4 regions of the Streptomyces sp. NPDC091416 genome follow, and region 1 is predicted to be linked to each of the others. Evidence: riboswitches for the same ligand, from Rfam matches in the RefSeq annotation. Region 1 holds a riboswitch; each other region holds the start of a gene.

The links. A riboswitch is a leader RNA that binds a small molecule or an ion and turns the genes downstream of it on or off. The one in region 1 is predicted to bind cyclic di-AMP.
Positions count from the first base shown of each region.
Region 2: another riboswitch for cyclic di-AMP. It lies ahead of ACIQMX_RS16140 (peptidoglycan DD-metalloendopeptidase family protein); the one in region 1 lies ahead of ACIQMX_RS23870 (transglycosylase SLT domain-containing protein).
Region 3: another riboswitch for cyclic di-AMP. It lies ahead of ACIQMX_RS32280 (M23 family metallopeptidase); the one in region 1 lies ahead of ACIQMX_RS23870 (transglycosylase SLT domain-containing protein).
Region 4: another riboswitch for cyclic di-AMP. It lies ahead of ACIQMX_RS03530 (NlpC/P60 family protein); the one in region 1 lies ahead of ACIQMX_RS23870 (transglycosylase SLT domain-containing protein).

Region 1 covers NZ_JBIVTU010000008.1:102,348-108,076, reverse strand. The annotation lists partial or broken gene ACIQMX_RS23895 (helix-turn-helix domain-containing protein) at 1-210, shown strand, start outside; gene ACIQMX_RS23890 (VOC family protein) at 477-884, shown strand; gene ACIQMX_RS23885 (PadR family transcriptional regulator) at 1,038-1,607, shown strand; gene ACIQMX_RS23880 (SGNH/GDSL hydrolase family protein) at 1,594-2,376, shown strand; partial or broken gene ACIQMX_RS23875 (ABC transporter ATP-binding protein) at 2,946-3,532, shown strand; cyclic di-AMP (ydaO/yuaA leader) riboswitch at 3,841-4,024, shown strand; gene ACIQMX_RS23870 (transglycosylase SLT domain-containing protein) at 4,030-4,908, shown strand; gene ACIQMX_RS23865 (FG-GAP repeat protein) at 5,104-5,729, shown strand, end outside.
Region 2 covers NZ_JBIVTU010000004.1:584,291-590,019, forward strand. The annotation lists gene dxs (1-deoxy-D-xylulose-5-phosphate synthase) at 1-694, shown strand, start outside; gene ACIQMX_RS16120 (aspartate aminotransferase family protein) at 691-2,088, shown strand; gene ACIQMX_RS16125 (XRE family transcriptional regulator) at 2,157-2,765, shown strand; gene ACIQMX_RS16130 (DUF6126 family protein) at 2,813-2,989, shown strand; gene ACIQMX_RS16135 (tyrosine-protein phosphatase) at 3,031-3,843, opposite strand; cyclic di-AMP (ydaO/yuaA leader) riboswitch at 4,323-4,475, shown strand; gene ACIQMX_RS16140 (peptidoglycan DD-metalloendopeptidase family protein) at 4,481-5,422, shown strand; gene ACIQMX_RS16145 (SGNH/GDSL hydrolase family protein) at 5,670-5,729, shown strand, end outside.
Region 3 covers NZ_JBIVTU010000013.1:149,716-155,444, reverse strand. The annotation lists gene ACIQMX_RS32285 (M16 family metallopeptidase) at 1-1,334, shown strand, start outside; cyclic di-AMP (ydaO/yuaA leader) riboswitch at 1,562-1,727, shown strand; gene ACIQMX_RS32280 (M23 family metallopeptidase) at 1,741-2,553, shown strand; gene ACIQMX_RS32275 (GntR family transcriptional regulator) at 2,761-3,468, shown strand; gene ACIQMX_RS32270 (HPr family phosphocarrier protein) at 3,647-3,928, opposite strand; gene ACIQMX_RS32265 (GNAT family N-acetyltransferase) at 4,101-5,729, shown strand, end outside.
Region 4 covers NZ_JBIVTU010000001.1:820,539-826,267, reverse strand. The annotation lists gene ACIQMX_RS03530 (NlpC/P60 family protein) at 1-1,063, opposite strand, end outside; cyclic di-AMP (ydaO/yuaA leader) riboswitch at 1,071-1,237, opposite strand; gene pcrA (DNA helicase PcrA) at 1,497-3,935, shown strand; gene ACIQMX_RS03520 (M23 family metallopeptidase) at 3,980-5,674, opposite strand.

The DNA.
Region 1 (5,729 bases):
CGACCGCCCCACGTCGACGATCACGCGTGAGGTGAGGCGTAACGGCGGCCCACCACCTACCGCGCCGACCTCGCGCACCGTCACACCGAACGCCGCACGCACCAGTGCAGACAGGCCGTCCCCGGCGGATCGCAGGCATCTCCGCTGCCGCACGGGCGTGACGCCGAGGCCGTGCGCGCGTACGAGGAGGCGTTCACCACCGTCCTCGTCGCCCGCTTCCTCGACTTCGTGAACGAAGGCATAACACGCGCTGCGGAGCGGGCCCGTGAGGTTCTCCGCACGAAATCCGGAACGTTCTCGGGCGACGCCGCCGGACCGGACCCGGATCGCTTGTGGGCCGGCCAGGGCGTGCCCGGTCGAAGTGGCTCGACAGGCGGGCGGAACCACTCCTATGATCTCAGGCGGACATCGCGTGCCGGTCACCGGCCGGGTGAGGCATGGAGGTGTCCGGGAGATGCCTTCGGAGGCATTCCGCTTTGTCTGTCGAGTTGAATCACACGATCATCCACGCCCGGTCCAACCGGGAATCCGCCGAGTTTCTGGCCCATCTTCTGGATCTCGAAGTAGGCGCGGAGTGGGGGCCGTTCATTCCGGTCCTGTTCAGCAACGGCGTCACGCTGGACTTCGCCACCCTTCCGCCCGAGTCGATCGCCCCGCAGCACTACGCGTTCCTCATCGGAGACGCGGAGTTCGATGTCGCACTGCGGCGTATCCAGGACGCGGGAATCACGTACTACGCCGATCCGCGTCTCGAACAGGCGGGTGAGATCAATTTCCATCATGGCGGGCGCGGGCTGTACTTCATGGATCCCGCGGGTCATGGAATGGAAATCATCACGCGCCCTTACGGAAGTCACGCGGCGACGACGCCCCCGGCGTCGTAGGCCGTAGTCCTTCCCCAGGGCCGCAGCCCCTCCCGCCGCCGGGCGGCAGCATCGTCACTTGTACTCAAGAGCTTGAGTAGTCCTATTCTTGAGTACGACGGGTGTCGGCCGGTGTCGCCGGCCGACCGGTGAGGAGAGGGAGGGGCTGCTTCCATGGCCTTGCGACATGCCGTGCTGGCGGCGCTGCTGGACGGCGAGTTCAGCGGGTACCAACTGGCGAAGGCGTTCGACGTCGGCGTCGCGAACTTCTGGCACGCCCTGCCCCAGCAGCTGTACACCGAGCTGGCCAGGCTGGAGAAGGAGGGGCTGGTCGAGGGCCGGCAGGTGGTTCAGGAGACCCGGCCCAACAAACGTGTCTTCCAGGTCACCGACGCCGGCCGCGAGGAGCTGGAGAAGTTCGCCGCGACCACGTCCAAGCCGTCCTTCATCCGCGACGACCTGCTCGTCAAGGTCCAGTCCGCCGACCGCATCGGCACCGCACAGGTCATCGAGCAGCTCGATGAGCGAGTGGCCGCGGCGGACGCGAAGATCGCGCTCCTCGACGATCTGCTGCGGCAGATGCGCGGGGAAGCGGACGAGGACGAGTTCCTCCGCCACGGCGAGCGCATCGGGCCGTACCTGACGTGCCTGCGCGGCGTGGCCTTCGAGCAGGGCCACCGGGACTGGTGCCTGCGGATCGCGGCCGTGCTGCGGGAGAGGCAGGCGGCTCATGCCGGGCGTTGAGTACCTGCGCTACGTCGCGCTGGGCGACAGCCAGACCGAAGGGGTCGGCGACGGGGACGACATCATCGGCCTGCGCGGCTGGGCCGACCGGCTCGCCGAGCACCTCACCACCGTCAGCCCCGGCCTCCAGTACGCCAATCTGGCCGTGCGGGGACGGGTCGCCGGCCAGGTCCACGCCGAACAGCTGGAACCGGCTCTCGCCCTGCGCCCCGACCTGGCCACCGTCGTGGCCGGGGTCAACGATCTGCTCCGGCCGCGGGTCGACGTCGGGGAGGTGGCCGGCCACCTGGAGGAGATGTTCGCCGCGCTCACCGCGGCCGGGGCGCAGGTGGCGACCCTGACCATCCCCGACGTGGGGAAGATCGCGCCCGTCGCCCGGCCCGTCAGGTCCAGGGTGTCGGAGCTCAACACCCTCATCCGCGCCGCCGCGGCCCGCCACGGCGTCGCCGTCGCCGAGATAGCCCATCACCCCGTCGCCACCGACCCGCGCCTGTGGAGCGTCGACCGGCTGCACGCCAGCCCGCTCGGCCACGCGCGGATCGCCTCAGCCGTCGCCCAGGCCATCGACCTGCCCCACAGCGACTCCACCTGGACGCACCCGTTGCCACCCCAAGTGCTCCCCACCGGCTGGCAGTCCGCCGGGGCCGAACTGCGCTGGGCCGCCGCGTTCCTCGGCCCGTGGCTCGGGCGCCGGCTGCGCGGCCGGTCATCGGGAGACGGACGCACCGCCAAGCGCCCCCACCTCCTGCCCCTGAGTACCGCGGCATGACCGCCCGCCCGCGCCGCCGCGGCTGAGGTTCACGCACGGGTGCCCGAAGGGGTCCGGCCCACCGCGTCGCGCGGTGGGCCGGACTCCTTCGGCGGGTGACGGAAGGTCAGCGTGCGAGGCGGATGCGGTGCAGCTGGTCCTTGCCGTCGGCGCCCGCACCGGACGTGTCGATGACGGACGTGACCCCCGACAGCGCCGTGCTCCGCGCCGTCGACGCCCACACCGGAGTTGCCGACGAGGGACGTGGCCCCGTACGACAGCGTGGTGCTCCGCACCGGGACGCTCTCCTGGCTCCTCCGGAGGCGCAGCCCGCTGGCCTCAGCGCTGCTCGTTCCGCTGCCGGCTTTCCGCGTCAGCCTTTCAGTGATGGCGCGTTCGTCCGGGACGAGCCTGTCGCGGACTCTCTCGGGGTTCCTGGGAACCGGCGACGCCGGAACCGTCACGATCGTGTGGGAACCTCCGGCGGCCCCGCGTCTTCACCGGCCTGCTGGTCGGTGCCGCCTCGGCGTCGCGGGCAGTCCCACCCGGACCCTGGCCGCAAACCGCCTCGCCGCACCCGGGAGACCGGCCGCCGCAGGGCCGCCCGCCATGTCGCGCCGCTGCCGCAGTCGCCTCGGGCCCCCGAGGCGGTCACCGTGGACGGCCTGGTGCGGGCTACGGCCGCAGCCCGCACCAGAGGCTGCTGCGTCAGTGGTCGCGCGAGGACGAGCGGGCGGTACACGACGCACTCGACGCCACCGGCACCACCGGCCTGGCCGGAGGGGAGCGCGTCGACCGGTTGTCCCGGCGGGCAGCGCCGGCGCTGCCCGCGCGGTGGGGCCGGCCCGGCAGACCCCGGTCGTCCTGCTCGACGAACCGACCATCGCCCTCCACCCCGGGCCTGCCGTCGAGGTCCTGGAACCCGTCCGCGAGGTCGCGGCCACCGGCCGTGCCGTCGTCATGGTCCAGCACGGCCTGGCTGCCGCTGCCCGCTACGCCGACCCGCTCGTCGCCATGAAGGACGGCCGCGTCATCGCCTCGGGCGCCCCCCGGGCGACGGTCGACGCGGCACTGGTGAAGGAGCATGTACGCGCTCGGCGCGGACATGCTCGCCGCCCCGGGCGACGGCTCACCGGTCGTCGTGCCGCGCACCGAACAGGCGTCGCCGGGCAGGTGACCCCCACCCCTCAATGTCCCAATTAGGTGATTGATCGTAATAGTCGGGAATGCTCCCCGTGTCGCGGGCCCGGGGGTGCGGCGTCCGGGCGACGGGCAAATCGCCCGTTTCGGGCGCAGTGGCCAGCGTCACGTTTCCCGCCCCTGACGCGGAACCAGATGCTTCGGTTCCCTGTCGCCCCTAGAAAGCCGGCCCGCCCGGATGTGACCGGCATCGCACATTTCCTTTTATTGATCTTGCGAATCAATTGTGATCAGGAATTCCGGGCTTGTTTCGCCCGGTCTTTCTCGCTTACGGTCACCGTCAATCCGGATGGAACGCCGAATCCTGCCGCCGTCCGGTAACCCGACCACTCACGTACGGCAGGAGCGGGGGACCCAGGTTTGCCGCCGTTCCGGGAATCCGGAGCGGCTAGGGGTGAAGTCGCCATGCGCGGCCGGACATCTCCAGTCCGAACCCGACAGCTCACCTCGCAGGCGGCGGAGAGGAAAAGCGCCATGCCCATCAAGGGTCATCACCGTCGTTCCAAGTCCACCCCCCTGACCCGCGGTCTCATCGCCGTGAGCGCGGGCAGCGCGGTTCTCGCGCTCCCCCTGATCGCTGCCGGATCGGCTTCCGCCGCACCGGTCCAGTCGGTCGTCGCGGAAAAGGCCGTGGCCCCGGTTTCCGTTGCCGGCAAGGGAATTGCCGTACAGCAGGGCAAGTCCACCACCTATTCCGTGATCTCCGGCGATTCGCTTGCCAAGATCGCTCGTGGGCATTCCCTCGCCGGTGGCTGGGAGCAGCTCTACAAGGACAACCGGAACGTGGTCGGCGGCAACCCCGACCTGATCCACCCGGGCCTGAAGCTGACCATCGGCGCCAAGTCCACCGCCGCCGCCCCCAAGGCCGCGACCCCGAGCGATTCCAAGGCGGAGAACACCTCCGACAGCGCTTCGCAGTCGTCGGCCGCCCGTGCCGAGAGCGCCGACCGCGCCGACCGTTCCGAGCGGACGGCGATGCCCGTCGCCGAGCAGACCGCCGAGACCGCTCCCGCGCAGGCCGCGACGGCGTACACCGACGACCTCGACGGCTGGATCAAGGAGTCCCTCGCCATCATGGCCGAGCACGGTATCCCCGGCAGCTATGACAGCATCCACCGCAACATCATGCGCGAGTCCTCGGGCAACCCGCAGATCGTCAACAACTGGGACTCGAACGCCGCCGCCGGCACCCCGTCCAAGGGCCTCCTCCAGGTCATCCAGCCCACGTTCGACGCGTACCACGTGCCCGGCACCTCGCTGGACATCCTGGACCCCGTCGCCAACATCACCGCCGCGTGCAACTACGCCGCCGCGACGTACGGCTCGATCGACAACGTCTTCGGGGCCTACTGATCCACCGCGGTACCGCCCCCGCGCGGAGCCGTGAGAAGGGGTGGAAGGGAGCTCGGCAGCTCCCTTCCACCCCTTTTGCGATGCCGTACAACCCTTGCGCCGCCGAGCCGGTCCAACAGGGCGCCGGGAGGGAAACGGGCTCTTCCCGGCATCCCCCCGGTCTCGCCCGGTCATCCTTGAACCGAGGAGCCGCTCGTGCGCACCTACCGGCCGGCCGCCGTCGTCGCGGCCTCGTTCCTCCTGATCGCCGGGGCCGCCGTCACCGCGCCCTCCGCCTACGCCGCCGGCACTCCCGGCGGAACGCACGCGGACGACCGCAACACCGACTTCAACGGTGACGGCTACGAGGACGTGCTCATCGGCGCGCCCGGCGGGACCATCGGCGGCAAGAAGGGCGCGGGCTACGTGACCGTGCAGTACGGCGGGCCGGGCGGCATCGGCACCGCCCGGGGCGCCGTCCTCAGCCAGGACACCACCGGGGTACCGGGCGGCGCCGAGGCCGGGGACGGCTTCGGCACCGCCCTCGCCACCGGCGACCTGGACGGGGACGGGTACGACGACGCCGTCGTGGGCCTCCCGGGCGAGAACGTCGAACCGGTTACCGACGCGGGCGGCGTCATCGTCCTGTGGGGCTCCGCGCAGGGGCTCTCCGGCTCGGGCAGCGACTGGATGCAGGCCGGGGAACTCGCCGCCGGCATGGGGTTCGGCAGCGCCCTCGCCGCCGCGCACTTCAGCCCCGACATCCCCGGCGACCAGCTGGCCGTGACCGACCGCACCGGCTTCGCCCTGTTCCAGTACGCCCCGGGCACCCGCCGGAACGC
Region 2 (5,729 bases), on a different contig from region 1:
GTTCGTGCTCGACCGGGCCGGGGTCACCGGGCCCGACGGGGCCTCCCACAACGGCATGTGGGACATGTCCCTGCTCCAGGTCGTGCCCGGCCTGCGGATCGCCGCGCCGCGCGACGCCGACCGGCTGCGCGCCGCACTGCGCGAGGCCGTCGACGTCGACGACGCGCCGACCCTGATCCGGTTCCCCAAGGAACCGGTGGGGGAGCCGGTGCCCGCGATCGGCACCATCGGCGGCATGGACGTCCTGCACCGCGCCGAGGACGCCCACGTGCTGCTCGTCGCGGTCGGCGTGATGGCCCCCGTCTGCCTGCGGGCCGCCGATCTGCTGACGGGCGCCCGCATCCGCTGCACCGTGGTCGACCCCTGCTGGGTCAAGCCGGTCGACGAACAGCTCGCGCCGCTTGCCGCGCAGCACCGGCTCGTCGCCGTCGTGGAGGACAACAGCCGGGCCGGCGGCGTCGGCTGGGCCGTGGGACAGGCGTTGCGGGACGCCGGGGTCGACGTACCGCTGCGGACCTTCGGCATTCCCGACCAGTTCCTCGCCCATGGGAAACGGGCCGAGATCCTGGCCGACATCGGACTCACGCCGGTCGAGATCGCGGGCCGGATCAGCGCCGCGCTGGCCACCGGGGACGCGGCCACCGGCAGGGGACACCACGTCCCGGGCAACGGGAACAAGGAGAGCGGGGCATGAAGGACGACGGGCCCAAGGGCTTCGATGTGGCGCGGCTCCTCGCGGAGCGCGGCGCCGAGCGCTACGAGCTGCACACCAAGTACCTCAACCACCAGCTCCCGCGCATGCTGCACACCATCGGCTTCGACAAGGTCTACGAACGGGCCGAGGGCGCTCACTTCTGGGATGCGGACGGCAACGACTACCTCGACATGCTCGCCGGATTCGGGGTGATGGGGCTCGGCCGGCACCACCCTGTCGTCCGCAAGGCTCTGCACGACGTCCTGGACGCCTCGCTGGCCGACCTCACCAGGTTCGACTGCCAGCCGCTGCCGGGGCTGCTGGCCGAGAAGCTGCTCACGCACAGTCCGCAACTGGACCGGGTCTTCTTCGGCAACAGCGGCACGGAGGCGGTGGAGACGGCCCTCAAGTTCGCCCGGTACGCCACCGGGAAGCCGAGGATCCTGTACTGCGCGCACGCCTTCCACGGGCTCACCACCGGCTCGCTCTCGGTCAACGGCGAGGCCGGCTTCCGCGACGGCTTCGCCCCGCTGCTGCCCGACACCGCCATCGAGCTCGGTGACCTCGACGCGTTGCGCCGCGAGCTGAAGCGGGGCGATGTGGCCGGCCTCGTCGTCGAACCGGTCCAGGGCAAGGGCGTGCACGCCTCGCCGCCCGGTTTCCTGCGCCAGGCGCAGGATCTGCTGCACAAGCACAAGGCCCTGCTCATTGCCGACGAGGTGCAGACCGGCCTGGGCAGGACCGGGGACTTCTACGCGTACCAGCACGAGGAAGGCGTGGAACCCGACCTGGTGTGCGTCGCCAAGGCGCTCTCCGGCGGCTACGTACCCGTCGGGGCGACGCTCGGCAAGGACTGGATCTTCAAACGGGTCTACTCCTCGATGGACCGGGTCCTGGTCCACTCCGCGAGCTTCGGCTCCAACGCCCAGGCGATGGCGGCCGGACTCGCGGTCCTGGCCGTGATGGAGGACGAGGAGACGGTGGCGCACGCGCGCCGCATGGGTGACCTGCTCCGCGCACGGCTGGCCGCACTCGTCGGGCAGTACGAGCTGCTGCACGAGGTGCGGGGGCGCGGGCTGATGATCGGTATCGAGTTCGGCCGGCCGTCCTCGCTGAAGCTGCGCAGCCGCTGGACCATGCTGCAGGCGGCCCGCAAGGGACTCTTCGCGCAGATGGTGGTCGTGCCGCTGCTCCAGAAGCACCGGATCCTGACACAGGTCTCCGGAGACCACCTCGAAGTGATCAAGCTGATTCCGCCGCTGGTGATCGACGAGGCGGATGTGGACCGCTTCGTCACCGCGTTCACGGCCGTGATGGACGACGCGCACAGCGGCGGCGGACTCATGTGGGACTTCGGGCGGACCCTGGTGAAGCAGGCCGTCGCCAACCGCTGACGTCCGCAGAGATTTGCCTCGGAGGCAAGAAATTTGCCTCCGAGGAAAGGTCCTGGCCCAATGGAGGCATGAATCCTCCAGAAGGAGGGGCGGCCGACGAGCTGCCCGGGGTCGCACCGCGCCTGCGTGAACTGCGCCGCAGCCGTGGTCTCACCCTGGAGACCGCCGCCCAGCGGGCCGGACTCTCGCCCGCCCACCTGTCCCGGCTCGAAACGGGCCGGCGCCAGCCCTCGCTGCCGATGCTGCTCGGACTCGCCAGAATCTACGGTACGACGGTCTCCGAGCTTCTCGGCGAGATCCCCCCGGAACGTGACGCGATCGTCCGGGGCCGCAGGTTCGAGGGCGCCGAGGCCGACGGCTGGATGTACCAGCAGGCCGGCGGTCCGGGCCGGGCGATGCAGGCCCTGCGCGTCCGGGTCCCGCACGGCGCCCAGGGCGACCTGGTGCGCGTGCACCCCGGCGAGGAGTGGCTGTACGTCCTGGCCGGGCACCTCAGGGTGACGCTCGGGGAAACGGTCCACGACCTCGCCCCCGGCGACAGCGCGCACTTCGATTCGCTCACTCCGCACCGGATCGCGGCCGTGGACCGTGACGGTGCCGAGCTGCTCTTCGTCCACACCCTGCTGCAGAGCCCCGCCGCCGAGCTGTGTCTCGGCAGCGGGATCCACCGTCGCTGAGGCGCTGTCCCCGCCGCCGGTCCGCCGGTCGCCAGAGAGGACCTGTCATGTCCGATTCCGAGAACTACGACCCGCTCGGCCCGGGCCGGCCGAAGAACTACGACCCGCAGGAGAAGAAGATGCCCCGCGGGCTCGTCATCAGGCTGTTCGCCTACCTGGTGGCCGGACACGTCATCGCGGGCTTCCTCTATCTGCTGTTCGCCGTGGGGATGCACAACCAGTAGGCGGGCGGGCGGACAGCCGTCGCGGCTGTCCGCCCGGGTGGTCAGCCCTCGTCGAGCAGGCGCTCGCGCAGCCGCTCCCGCGTCTGCGGTGTGATCCCGAGGCCGTCGGCGAGGTAGCGGTCGGTGCCGCCCCAGGTCTCGTCGATGGTGGCGAAGGCGGCGGCGAGATAGTCGGGGTGGGCGCCGAAGAGCGGATTGAGCAGCTCCATCACCTCGGGGGACATCCCGGCGGCCGAGGTGTCGGTGCGGCGGACCTTGTAGCGGCGGTGCGCGTCGTTGGACTTGAGGTAGTCGGCCTCGATGGCCTCGCGCTCGACGCCGACGGCGAGCAGCGACACCGCGATCGAGAGCCCCGCGCGGTCCTTGCCCGCGGCGCAGTGCATCAGCGCGGGCACGCTGTCCTCGGCCAGGGCGTGCAGCACCCGGCTGTGTTCGGCCGTGCGGTCCAGGATGATCCGGCGATAGGAAGCGACCATGCGGTGCGTCCCCTTGCCGTCGGCCAGGATCGACCGCAGCTCGTCCATGTTGCCGTCGCGCACCATGCGCCAGAACTCCGCGCCGTCTGCCGGGTCGCTGAGCGGGATGCTCACATTGCGCACGCCCGGCAGCTCCACGTCCAGGCCGTCGAGCTTGTGGTCGGCGCCGTTGCGGAAGTCGAAGACGGTGTGCAGGCCGAGACCGGTGAGGAACGCGGCGTCCTCGGCCGTGGCGTGTGCCAGGTGGCCGCTGCGGTAGAGCCGTCCGTACCGCACCCGGCGGCCGTCCGAGGTGGGCAGGCCGCCCACGTCACGGAAATTGCGGACACCCGCCAGCTCGGGCTCCGTCGACGGGGTCTGCGGCAGCTGCTGCGTCACGGTCACTCCTGGAGGCTCTGCCGCCGGCGCGTGTCGCCCGCGGGTCCACTCTCGTGACGATACGACATTGATTCCTCAGGCAATCATCTTGGTCGTACCCGCACTTCGGGCCTGTGCGGCGGGTCCGCCCGACAGGTCTCCTCGTCGGCGGACGAGGGTCCGGATCCGCGTGGACGGCCAGACGGTGGGCATGACATGTCCGTATTAGGGCTTTTAGTCGAACATGCCCTGCTTCTACGGGAGATGAACACCCTCTCGTGAGCGGGATCATATCCGTGACGGTGTGTGGCGGCGGGGCGGCTGGGTACTCCATGCGCGGCGCGGAAATCCAAGATCCGTAATCCACGGAGTGTGACCGGAATTCCGCGCCGAATTTCCCGCACGGAATCCCGTACGGAACCCGTGGCTTGTTTCCGCCGTCCCGGCTCGCTTACGTTCACTGCAATCCGGACGGACCGCCTAATCCTGCCGCCGCCCGGAATTCGCACCCACTCACCGCGTGGCAGGAGCGGGGGACCCAGGTAAGCCGCCGACCGGGAAACCGGACGGCTCGGGGTGAAGTCGCGCCCGTCGCGACCGGACATCTCCAGTCCGAACCCGACAGCTCACCTCGTAGGCGCCGGAGAGGAAAACCTTCATGCCCATATCGGGTAAGCACCGTCGTCCCAAGTCCAGCACCATCGCCCGTGGCGTCGTCGCCGCGAGCGCCGGCGGAGCCGTCATCGCGCTTCCGCTGCTCGGCGCCACCGGTGCCCACGCCGCGGAGCAGTCCGCTCCGGCCGCCTCGAAGTCGGCCGCCGCTCACGCCACCCCGGCCCAGCCGGTCGCGAAGAAGCAGGCCGGCACCACGACCTACTCCGTGGTCTCCGGCGACTACCTGTCGAAGATCGCTGCCGAGCACAAGCTCAAGGGCGGCTGGGAGAAGCTGTACCAGGACAACCGCAAGGTCGTCGGCGACGACCCGAGCCTGATCTTCCCGGGCATGAAGCTGACCCTCGGCGGCAAGGCCTGGGGCCACGCCTCGACCACCTCCACGGGCTCCACCACGCCGTCGAAGGCCCCCTCGAAGGCCCCGGCCAAGACCGAGACGAAGGCCTCCACGACCTCGGACTCCTCGTCCTCCGACGACTCGTCGTCCAAGGAGACCTCGGCCCCGGCCACCCAGAGCAACGGCTCCGGCTACGTCCACCCGGTCCCGGGCAACCACACCACCGCCTACCGCGCCTCCGGCGCCAACTGGTCCAGCGGCAGCCACACCGGCATCGACTTCCCCGTGTCCACCGGCACGAGCGTGAAGGCGATCACCTCCGGCACCGTCGTCACCGCCGGCTGGGGCGGCGCCTACGGCAACGAGGTCGTCATCAAGCACGCCGACGGCCACTACTCGCAGTACGGCCACATGTCCTCGCTCTCCGTCTCGGCCGGCCAGACCGTGACCGCGGGCCAGCAGGTCGGCCTGTCCGGTTCCACCGGCAACGCCACCGGCCCGCACCTCCACTTCGAGGTCCGCACGGGCCCGGCGTACGGCTCGGACATCGACCCGATCGCCTACCTGGCGTCGCACGGGATCAACGTCTGATCCGGGCAGCACCGGTCCGGTGAGCCGGACCTGAGCAGTACACGGAGGGGCGGTGCGCGGCGGCGCACCGCCCCTTTGTCGTTGGCCGCCCGCACTCGGAACCGGTACGCGGTCCGTGGTGGCGGCCATCGGCGTGGCCGTCCTTATTCCCCCTTTACCAAAAACTGACCGGGTGGTCTATCTCACCACCCGTCAACCCCTTATTACGGTCGCGTAGGTCACATTCGGCGGTGCAGGATATGCCCTTGTGGCAGACGATTCGAACAACATCCAGCAGGGCGTCATCAACCGACAGGGCGCCATCGGG
Region 3 (5,729 bases), on a different contig from region 1:
TCCCGGCGCCCGAGCGCGGCTCCCTGCCCAACGGCCTCACGGTGCTGCGCTGCCACCGCCCCGGCCAGCAGGTCGTCGCCGTCGAGATCTTCCTCGACGCCCCGCTGGACGCCGAGCCCGAGGGTCTGGACGGGGTCGCCACGATCATGTCCCGTGCCCTGTCCGAAGGCACCGACAAGCAGAGCGCCGAGGAGTTCGCCGCCGAGCTGGAGCGGTGCGGCGCCACCCTGGACGCCCACGCCGACCATCCCGGTGTCCGGGTCTCCCTGGAGGTTCCGGCCTCCCGGCTGGCCAAGGCGCTCGGCCTGGTGGCCGAGGCGCTGCGGGCGCCGGCCTTCGCCGACAGCGAGATCGAGCGTCTCGTCGGCAACCGGCTGGACGAGATCCCGCACGAGCAGGCCAACCCGGCCCGGCGTGCCGCCAAGCAGCTCTCCAAGGAGCTGTTCCCGGCCACGGCGCGCATGTCGCGCCCGCGCCAGGGCACCGAGGAGACCGTGGCCCGGATCGACTCCGCGGCCGTGCGCGCCTTCTACGACGCCCACATCCGCCCGTCGACGGCGACCGCCGTGGTCGTGGGGGACCTCACGGGCATCGACCTGGACGCGCTGCTCGCCGACACCGTCGGTGACTGGTCGGGCAACACGGCGGAGCCCCGCCCCGTCCCGCCGATCACCGCCGACGACACGGGCCGTGTGGTGATCGTGGACCGACCCGGCGCGGTGCAGACGCAGCTGCTGATCGGCCGGATCGGCGCCGACCGGCACGACAGCGTCTGGGCGGCCCAGGTGCTCGGCACCTACTGCCTGGGAGGCACGCTCACCTCCCGGCTCGACCGGGTGCTGCGCGAGGAGAAGGGCTACACCTACGGCGTACGGGCCTTCGCCCAGGTGCTGCGGTCGACGGCTCCGGACTCCGCCTCCGGGGCCACGGGCGCCGCGATGCTCGCCATCAGCGGTTCCGTGGACACGGAGTCCACGGGGCCGGCGCTGGAGGACCTGTGGAAGGTCCTGCGGACCCTGGCGGCCGAAGGGCTGACGGACGCCGAGCGGGAGACGGCCGTGCAGAACCTCGTGGGCGTCGCTCCGCTGAAGTTCGAGATGGCGGCCTCCGTCGCCGGCACCCTCGCCGACCAGGTCGAGCAGCACCTCCCGGACGACTTCCAGGCGCAGCTCTACGCACGCCTGGCCGACACCGGCACCGTGGAGGCGACGGCGGCCGTGGTCAACGCCTTCCCGGAGGACCGGCTGGTCACGGTCCTCGTCGGGGACGCCGCGCAGATCGCCGACCCGGTCCGGGCCCTCGGCATCGGTGAGGTGTCGGTGGTGACCGGCTGAGACACCGGTCGTCCCGCCCCGGTACCGGGGCGGGACGGAAGCATGAGGAAGGTCCCGGCGGAGTGGTCTCCGCCGGGACCTTCCTTTTTGTCCGCTTTGCGGGAGAGATCGCCTCTCCGCCCTGTGGGATGCGCTACAAAACGGCCTGTCCGTTTGGTGGCGGGAAGTGCCCCCGCTTAGCGTCGGCTCGGCTGTCCGCCACTCGTATGCCGCATCCGTGACGTACCGGGCAGTCATCGCCGAGTCCCCGTCAGGCGCGAGCCCGGGGAGCCGGGGACCCACGCAGTCCCTGGGGTGAATCGGACGACCGTGTCCCGTAGGGGCCGGGGATCCGTAGGAGACCTTCCTGCTCCGAACCCGTCAGCTAACCCGGTAGGCGAGAAGGAAGGAAAGGACCAGCCACTTCATGGCGTTCACCCGTGCCACCGGGAAGCATCGTGCCCCGGGCCGTCTGACGCGCACCGGCGCGAAGGCCGTCGGCATCGCGACCCTGGCCACCACCGGCGTCATCGGAGGACTGGCCTCCCCGGCCCTCGCCGCGGACACCGGAGCCCCCGCCGTCGGCGACACCGGCCTCACCCAGGTCATCGCCATCGAGAACGCCCTCGCCGAGCAGATCGACGCGCAGGCGGACGCACAGCAGCACCAGGCCGACGTCGCGAAGAAGAAGGCCGAGGCCAAGAAGAAGGCCGAAGCCAAGGCCAAGGCCGCCGCGAAGGCCAAGGCCGCCGCGGAGGCGAAGGCGGCCCGGGCCGAGAAGGCCCGCGCGAGCGCCGCCCGCGCCGCCCGTTCCGCCGAGCGCACCCGGCTCGGCGCCTTTCAGCTCCCCGTCGCCGGTACGTACGTGAGCACCGGCTACAAGTCCAGCGGCTCCATGTGGTCCTCCGGCAGCCACTCCGGCATCGACTTCCACGCCGCGTCCGGCAGCTCCGTCGTCGCCGTCGGCGCCGGCACGGTCGTCGAGGCCGGCTGGGGCGGGGCGTACGGCAACAACATCGTGCTGCGGATGACGGACGGCACCTACACCCAGTACGGCCACCTCTCCTCGATCGGCGTGTCCGTCGGCCAGAGCGTCGGTGCGGGCCAGCAGATCGGCCTCTCCGGCTCCACGGGCAACTCGACCGGCCCGCACCTCCACTTCGAGGCCCGCACCACGCCCTCGTACGGCTCCGACATGGACCCGGTCGCCTACCTGCGCGCCCACGGCGTCTCCGTCTGACCGACGACGATCCCGCGACGAAGGCCCCGGCACAGCGCCGGGGCCTTCGTCGTGTCCGTGGGCCGGACCCGTGCCGGAACGGCCCCGGTGACCAAAAGATATTCATGAATTTCCGCCCGCTGTCGGAAATGCGACCGCATTGCAATAGAGTCGCAGGACAGGCGTCGATCGGCCGCGTTTCGCGGGGATTAAGGCGGAGGTTCGGACATGCGCATTCCGGCGCATTCGGTATGCACGGCAATCCGTGAAGACATCGTCTCGGGTGTCTTCGAACGCGGCAGCCGACTCACCGAGGAGGTGCTCGCACGGCGTTACGGGGTCTCCCGGGTGCCGGTACGGGAAGCGCTGCGCACCCTGGAGTCCGAAGGGTTCGTGGTCACCCGCAGGCACGCCGGAGCCTGCGTGGCCGAGCCCACCGAGCAGGAGGCCGCAGACCTCCTGGAGGTCCGGATGCTGCTGGAGCCGCTCGGCGCGGCCCGCGCGGCCCACCGCCGCTCGGACGCACACCTCAAGGTGCTGCGCGGCCTGGTCAGGCTCGGCCAGGAGCGCGCCCGCCGGGGCGAGGGCGAGGACCTGCGCTCCCTGGGCGGCTGGTTCCACGAGACGCTCGCACAGGCCTCCGGCAGCCCCGGCCTGATCGCGCTGCTCACCCAGCTGCGGCACAAGACCGCCTGGATGTACGCGATCGAGTCCCCGGCCCGGCCGGCCGACTCATGGGCCGAGCACGGGGCCATCGTGGACGCCGTGGCGCGCGGGGACGCGGAGAGGGCGCGGGCGCTGACCGCCCAGCACGCCGAGCGGGCCGCCGTCGCATATCGGCTGCGCCGCCCCGGCCGGCCGGAGTCCGCCGAGGCCGGGACCGGCCGGGTGAGGACTTCGCAACATGCCGTAAACACCCCGAGCGGCCGGCATTAACAATTGCGCCGTATACAAAGAGTGGGCAATTCGAAGGGCTTTATTTCTGCTGCCCTCATTCGCCACCGCTGAGCCATTCGGCGACCCGTTCTTTATGGCTGAACGAAAGAGCCGCGGCACCCGGTCGAGGGTGGCGCGGCTCTTTCGCAGGAATTCCCGCGGTCGTGACCCGTCGGGGTCAGACGGTCTCCGGGAGCTCGTCGAGCCCCTCGGCGACCAGCTTGGACAGACGGTCCAGAGCGGCTTCGGCGTTGTCGGCCTCGGACGCGAGAACGATCTCCTCGCCGCCCTGGGCGCCGAGTCCGAGCACGGCGAGCATGGAGGCCGCGTTCACCGGGTTGCCATCGGCCTTGGCGATGGTCACGGGGATGCCGGAAGCCGTGGCGGCACGGACGAAGATGGAAGCGGGGCGGGCGTGCAGGCCCTCGGCCCAACCGACGTTGACGCGGCGCTCAGCCATGGTTCTGCCCTTCACGAATCAATGGTTGTCTAGACCAGTCTCTCATGCAGTGCGCGATGCTCCGGCCGACCCGCGGACCGCTTCACACCCGCGCCGAGGGTCGCCCGGCACCCCTCAGACTGCCCCGGCCCCGGCACCTACGCGACCGCTGGCGGAGCCGTACGCTTTGCCCATGCAGCCCTCTCCGGAGCAGAGTCCGCATCACGCCTACCCCGATCACTGGGAGGCGGACGTGGTGCTCCGCGACGGCGGCACCGCGCGCATCAGGCCCATCACCACGGACGATGCCGAACGGCTGGTCAGCTTCTACGAGCAGGTCTCCGACGAGTCGAAGTACTACCGCTTCTTCGCCCCCTACCCCCGGCTCTCCGCCAAGGACGTCCACCGCTTCACCCATCACGACTACGTCGACCGGGTGGGACTGGCCGTCACGGTGGGCGGCGATTTCATCGCCACGGTCCGCTACGACCGGATCAACGCGCAGGGCAGGCCCGCCTCGGCCCCGGCCGACGAGGCGGAGGTCGCCTTCCTGGTCCAGGACGCCCATCAGGGCCGGGGCGTCGCCTCCACCCTCCTCGAACACATCGCGGCCGTCGCCCGCGAACGCAGCATCCGGCGCTTCGCCGCCGAGGTACTGCCCGCCAACAACAAAATGATCAAGGTGTTCCGGGACGCCGGATACACCCAGCAGCGCAGCTTCGAGGACGGCTCCGTCCACCTCACTCTCGACCTCGAACCGACCGCCGAGTCGCTCGCCGTCCAGCGCGCCCGCGAACAGCGTGCCGAAGCGCGCTCCGTGCAGCGCCTGCTCGCCCCGGGCTCCGTCGCCGTCATCGGCGCGGGCCGCACCCCCGGAGGCGTCGGCCGAACGGTCCTGCGCAACCTCCTGGGTGCCGGCTTCACCGGCCGCGCCTACGCCGTGAACAGTGCGTTCGCCGCCGATCAGGCCACCATCGACGGCGTGCCCGCCCACCGCTCCCTCGGCGGGATCGGTGAACCGGTCGACCTCGCCGTGGTCGCCGTCCCCGCCGACCGGGTGCCGGAGGCCGTCGCCGACTGCGGCGAGCACGGCGTCCAGGGACTGGTCGTCCTCTCCGCCGGATACGCCGAGTGGGGCGCCGAGGGCCGCGAACGCCAGCGCGAACTGGTGCGTCAGGCCCGCTCGTACGGCATGCGGATCATCGGCCCGAACGCCTTCGGCATCATCAACAACTCCGAAGCGGTCCGGCTCAACGCCTCCCTCGCACCCGAGCGGCCCGCCTCCGGACGCATCGGCCTGTTCACCCAGTCCGGCGCCATCGGCATCGCCCTGCTCTCCGGGCTCTACCGGCGCGGCGCGGGGCTCTCCACGTTCATCTCCGCCGGCAACCGCGCCGACATCTCCGGCAACGACTTCCTCCAGTACTGGTACGAGGACCCGGACACCGACGTCGCCCTGCTGTACCTGGAGTCGCTCGGCAACCCCCGCAAGTTCACCCGCCTCGCCCGGCGGACGGCGGCCGTGAAGCCGGTGGTCGTGGTGAAGGGCGCCCGGCACAGCGGCTCCACGCCGCCCGGCCACGCGGTCCCCGTCAGCCGGATCCCGGACGCGACGGTCTCCGCGCTGATGCGGCAGGCGGGCGTGATCCGCGTCGACACCGTGACGGAGATGGTCGACGCGGGCCTCCTCCTCGCCGACCAGCCCCTCCCGGCCGGCGGGCGGGTCGCCATCCTCGGCAACTCGGAGTCCCTCGGACTGCTCACGTACGACGCCTGCCTGGCGGAGGGGCTGCGCCCGCGCCCGCCCGTCGACCTCACCACG
Region 4 (5,729 bases), on a different contig from region 1:
CCTTGTAGATGCCGACGTGGCTGATGTCGTCGTAGAAGAACACCAGGTCCCCGGGGCGCAGATCCTCCGTGGCTATCCGGGTGCCCACGTTCACCTGGTCCCAGGTGGTCCGCGGAATGTCGACACCGGCCGCCTTCCAGGCCGCCTGGGTGAGCCCCGAGCAGTCGTACGAGGCCGGGCCGGTCGCTCCCCAGACGTACGGCTTGCCGATCTGCGCCCGGGCGAAGGCCATGACCTTCTCGGCCTTGGTCGAGGCGTCGGCGTCCGAACCCGAGCCGGAGCCGGTCCCGCTTCCGGTGCCTGTCCCCGTACCGCTGCCGGCCTCCTTGGCGGCCTCCTCGGCCTTGCGGTCGGCCTCGGCCTTCGCGGCGGCCTGCCTCTTCGCCAGCTCCGCCGCCTTGCGCTTGGCCTCCGCCTCCTTCTTGCGCTCCAGCTCGGCCAGGCGCGCCTTCTCCTCGGCGGTCAGCTTCGCCAGCAGCCCGCGGGCCTCGGACAGCTTCGTCTGGACGCTCTGCTTGCTGGTGCGCAGCGTCGCCTGGGACTCGGTGAGCGTCTCCAGGCTCGCCACGGCCTCGGCCCGCTGCTTGGACGCCTTCGCCTGCTGCGTACGGAAGTCCGACACCGCCCGCGTCTGGCGCTCGGTCATCCGGTCCATGAGGTGGGTCTGGTCGAAGAACGACTGCGGGTCGTCGGCCAGGAAGAAGGTGGCGGTCGGGGCGAGGGCGCCGCCGCGGTACTGGGCGGCGGCGTACGTGCCGAGCGTCCTGCGGGCCTCGTTCACCTTCTCGGTGCGCTTGGCGACGTCGTCGAGAAGCGTGTCCACCTTGGTGCGCTGCGCGGCCGTCGCTTCCTTGGCCTGGTTGTACTGCTGGGTCGCGGTGCCCGCCTGCCGGTAGAGGTCGTCGACCTTCTTCTGCACGTCCTCGATGCTCGGCTTGGGCGCCGGGGCGGCGAGTGCGCTCTGCGTGGACAGCAGGGTCACCGACGCCAGTGCGGCCGTCGTGATCCCGACGGCCGGGCCGGTACTGCGCACGCGGGTGCGCGGTTTGCGATGCGATGCCAAAACCGGCATCTCCTTCCGTGGACCGCCTACCGGGTTAGCTGTCGGGTTCGGGCGGAACGGAAGGCTGCCCTACGGTCCTGGTGGGGGTTGCGGACCGATTCACCCCGGTGATGCGTGTGGGTCCCCGGTTCCGGACGCCCGTGAGAGGCGGCCCGGATTCGGCGTGGACGCCCGCTCGGCGTGGTTCGCCTCTGGGGGTACGGGCCGCCCGAACGAGCACGCTAGCCAACTCATGGTGCCGCTGTGAAGGTTGATGTTCGATATGCCCGATACATTTTCGTGACCTCGACGGATCGGGGCGCTGCGGAGCAGGTGGGACCCCCGGCCGCTGCACGCAGTGCGGTCCGCCGCTCGCTCTGTGTGTGCGGTCGCGGGTGCGTGGTTCGTCACTCGGGCCCGGAGTGTCAGTGCGCACGCCTAGACTCGGGAGGCGATGAGCAGCCTCTTTGACGACAGCTTCCTGGCCGGCCTCCAGCACACGGAGGAAGGGCCCCCGCCGCCCCCCGAGGACTCCGCACCCGAAGCGGTGCCGGAGGGCCTCTTCGCGGGCGTATTCGACGGCCCCCCGCCGCCCCGCGAGGCGTACTACCGCGACGGGGCCCACCGCCCGGTGATCGACGCGGCCGCGCTGCTGGACGGGCTGAACACCGAGCAGCGCGCAGCCGTCGTGCACGCCGGGTCGCCGCTGCTCATCGTCGCCGGTGCCGGCTCGGGCAAGACCCGCGTACTGACGCACCGCATCGCCCATCTGCTGGCCGAGCGCGGCGTGCACCCGGGCCAGATCCTGGCGATCACCTTCACCAACAAGGCCGCCGGCGAGATGAAGGAGCGCGTCGGGCAGCTCGTCGGACCGCGGGCCAACGCCATGTGGGTCATGACCTTCCACAGCGCGTGCGTACGGATCCTGCGCCGCGAGTCGAAGCGGCTCGGCTTCACCTCCTCGTTCTCGATCTACGACGCCGCCGACTCCAAGCGCCTCATGGCCCTGGTCTGCCGCGACCTCGACCTCGACCCGAAGCGCTACCCGCCGAAGTCGTTCACGGCGAAGGTCTCGAACCTGAAGAACGAGCTCATCGACGAGGAGACCTTCGCCGGACAGGCGGCCGACGGCTTCGAGAAGACGCTCGCCCAGGCCTACGCGCTCTACCAGTCCCGGCTGCGCGAGGCGAACGCGCTGGACTTCGACGACATCATCATGACGACGGTGCACCTGCTCCAGGCGTTTCCCGACGTCGCCGAGCACTACCGCCGCCGCTTCCGCCACGTCCTCGTCGACGAGTACCAGGACACCAACCACGCCCAGTACACGCTCGTACGGGAACTGGTCGGTCCGACCGGTCCCGAGGACGCCCCCGCAGAGCTGTGCGTCGTCGGTGACGCGGACCAGTCGATCTACGCCTTCCGGGGCGCGACCATCCGCAACATCCTCCAGTTCGAGGAGGACTACCCGGACGCGACCACGATCATGCTGGAGCAGAACTACCGCTCCACGCAGACGATCCTCTCCGCGGCCAACGCCGTCATCGAGCGCAACGAGAGCCGCCGCCCGAAGAACCTCTGGACCAACGCGGGCGCCGGCACCCGGATCACCGGCTACGTCGCGGACACCGAGCACGACGAGGCGCAGTTCGTCGCCGACGAGATCGACCGTCTGACCGATGCGGGCGACGCCAAGGCCGGCGACGTGGCGATCTTCTACCGGACGAACGCGCAGTCACGTGTCTTCGAGGAGATCTTCATCCGCGTCGGCCTGCCCTACAAGGTCGTCGGCGGCGTGCGCTTCTACGAGCGCAAGGAGGTCAGGGACGTTCTGGCCTACCTCCGCGTCCTCTCCAACCCGGAGGACACCGTCCCGCTGCGCCGCATCCTGAACGTGCCCAAGCGCGGCATCGGCGACCGGGCCGAGGCGATGATCGACGCCCTGGCGATGCGCGAGAAGATCTCCTTCCCGCAGGCACTGCGCCGTGTCGACGAGGCGTACGGCATGGCGGCCCGCTCGTCGAACGCGGTGAAGCGGTTCAACACGCTGATGGAGGAGCTCCGCACGATCGTGGAGTCCGGCGCGGGACCGGCGGTCGTGGTGGAGGCCGTCATGGAGCGGACCGGCTACCTCGCCGAGCTCCAGGCGTCCACCGACCCGCAGGACGAGACCCGGATCGAGAACCTTCAGGAACTCGCCTCCGTCGCCCTCGAGTTCGAACAGGAGCGGGCCGAGGACGAAGGCGCGGGCACGCTCGCCGAGTTCCTGGAGAAGGTCGCGCTCGTCGCCGACGCGGACCAGATCCCCGACGAGGACGAGGACGGCTCCGGTGTCGTCACGCTGATGACACTGCACACCGCCAAGGGCCTGGAATTCCCGGTGGTCTTCCTGACCGGCATGGAGGACGGCGTCTTCCCGCACATGCGGGCGCTCGGCCAGGTCAAGGAGCTGGAGGAGGAGCGCCGGCTGGCCTACGTCGGCATCACACGCGCACGCGAGCGGCTCTACCTCACGCGTGCCGCCATGCGCAGCGCCTGGGGCCAGCCCTCGTACAACCCGCCGTCGCGGTTCCTGGAGGAGATCCCGGACCAGCACCTGGAGTGGAAGCGCAAGGGCCCGATGGCGGCGCCGGCCGGACCGACGTCGGGCATCACCTCGTCGCTCTCCGCGTCCCGCGCGCGCTCCGGTCCCTCGGGCTTCGCGACCCGGCGGACCTCGGACAAGCCGACGGTCACGCTGGTGGCAGGCGACCGGGTCACCCACGACCAGTTCGGTCTGGGCACGGTGACGGCGGTCGAGGGCGTCGGGGACCAGGCGAAGGCCACGGTCGACTTCGGGGACGAGCGGCCGAAGAAGCTGCTGCTGCGGTACGCCCCGGTCGAGAAGCTGTAGCGGTACCGGGCTCTGCGGGTGGGCGGCCGCGGCCGCCCACCCGGTCAGTTCGGGTTGACGTTGTGGCTGCGGAGCCAGGGCAGCGGATCGATCGCCGCGCCGCCGCCGGGCCGGACCTCGAAGTGCAGGTGCGGGCCGGTCGAGTTGCCGGAGTCGCCGGAATGCGCGATGACATCACCGGCCTTGACCGAGCCGGACCGGATCCGGGTGCTGCTGAGATGGCAGTACCAGGTCTCGGTTCCGTCGGCCGCGGTGACGATGGCCATGTTCCCGTAGGCGGTGTTGAACTGCGTGCGCACGGTGCCGTCGGTCGCCGCCATCACCGGCGTGCCGTAGTCGACGGGGAAGTCGATGCCGGTGTGCACGGACATCCAGTTGACGCCCGCCTGGCCGAAGTACGCGCTGAGCCGGTGGTCCTTGACCGGCATGACGAACTTGGGGCGGAGCGCCTCCTTGCGGGCGGCTTCGTCCGCGCGTTTCTTCTTCTCGGCGGCCTGCCGCGCCTTGAGATCGATGCGCTCCTGCGTGCGGCTGGCGCGGTCGGCGAAGTTCTCCGCGTCGGCACTGAGGTTGGCCAGCTGGGTGTCCAGCTTGTTGTTGGCCGCGACGGGCTTGACCGTGCCGGGGTCGGCGGCCGCCATCGACGTGGTCTCGTCCTTCTTCTCCTCGCCGCCGCCCATCCCGCCCACGGAGGCCGCGGCGATGCCCGCCACGCTCATCACGCAGGCGGACGGAACGGCGACGGTGAGGAGCGCGGAACGCTTCGCGGGGGAGCGCCTGCGGCTGCGGCTCCCGCCACCACTGCGGGTGACGGGGCGGCCGACGGGGCGGTGAACGGTTGCCGGGTCGGGGTGCTGTGCGGCGGCCTCGTGGTCGTCCGGCTCGGACGCGGTGTGGTCGCCGGCCTGAGTGACCGCTGTGGCCTCTGCGGCGTCTGTGGTGTCTGTGGTGTCTGTGGTGTCTGTGACCTCGGTGGCGAGGTCGGTCTGCACGAGGCTGAACTCGGCAGTCCGGTAGGGCTCGTACGGATCGAAGGACGCCTGCGTCTGCGTTGCGTAAGGCGTTTCGTACGGTGTCTCGTACGGCTGCTCGTACGGCGTCTCGTGGGAGCTCTGCGGCTCGTACGCCTCGTACGCCTCGTCCGTCGCGTACGGATACGGGGCCGTGTGTCCGGCTGCTTCCGGCGCGGCCGCGGTGGGCGCGGATGGCGCGGTCTGCTGTGCGTACTCGGGCGTGGCGCCGGTGTTCCAGGCGGTGGCGTCGTAGGCGCCGGTGTCGTAACCCGTCGTGCCGGCGCCGGTCCACTGGCCGGTCTGCTGCCAGGTGGTGGTGTCCCACTGGCCGGAGGTGTCCGGGGCGCCGTGCTGGGCCGGGACGGTGTGGCCGTAACCGACGTCCGCCGGGATCCAGGTCGCGCCGGTGTCGTACTGCGGGCCGGGATCGTACGGGTGCTGCTGCTGGGGCTGCTGGGGCTGCTGGGGCTGCGCGGTGTAGGCCGTGTAGTCGGCGGGATGGCCGTACTCGGCCGTCGGATGCGGGCCCGTGTCCCACAGGGAGGCGTCGTGCGTACCGCTGTGGTCGGCCGTGTTGCCGCCGTACGGGGCGGTGTAGCCCGTCGTGGTGTCGTACGAGCCGTCGTAGCCGCCGGGGAGCGAGCCGAAGAGCGGGTCGCTGTCGAAGCCGCCCGTGGAGTGGCCGTCGTATCCGGCGTACCCGGCGTGGGGGTGCTGGTCGTTCACCAACGTCTCTCTCGCCTCGGCAGCAGGACCAGTGTCTCCGGGGTCCGGTGGGGGA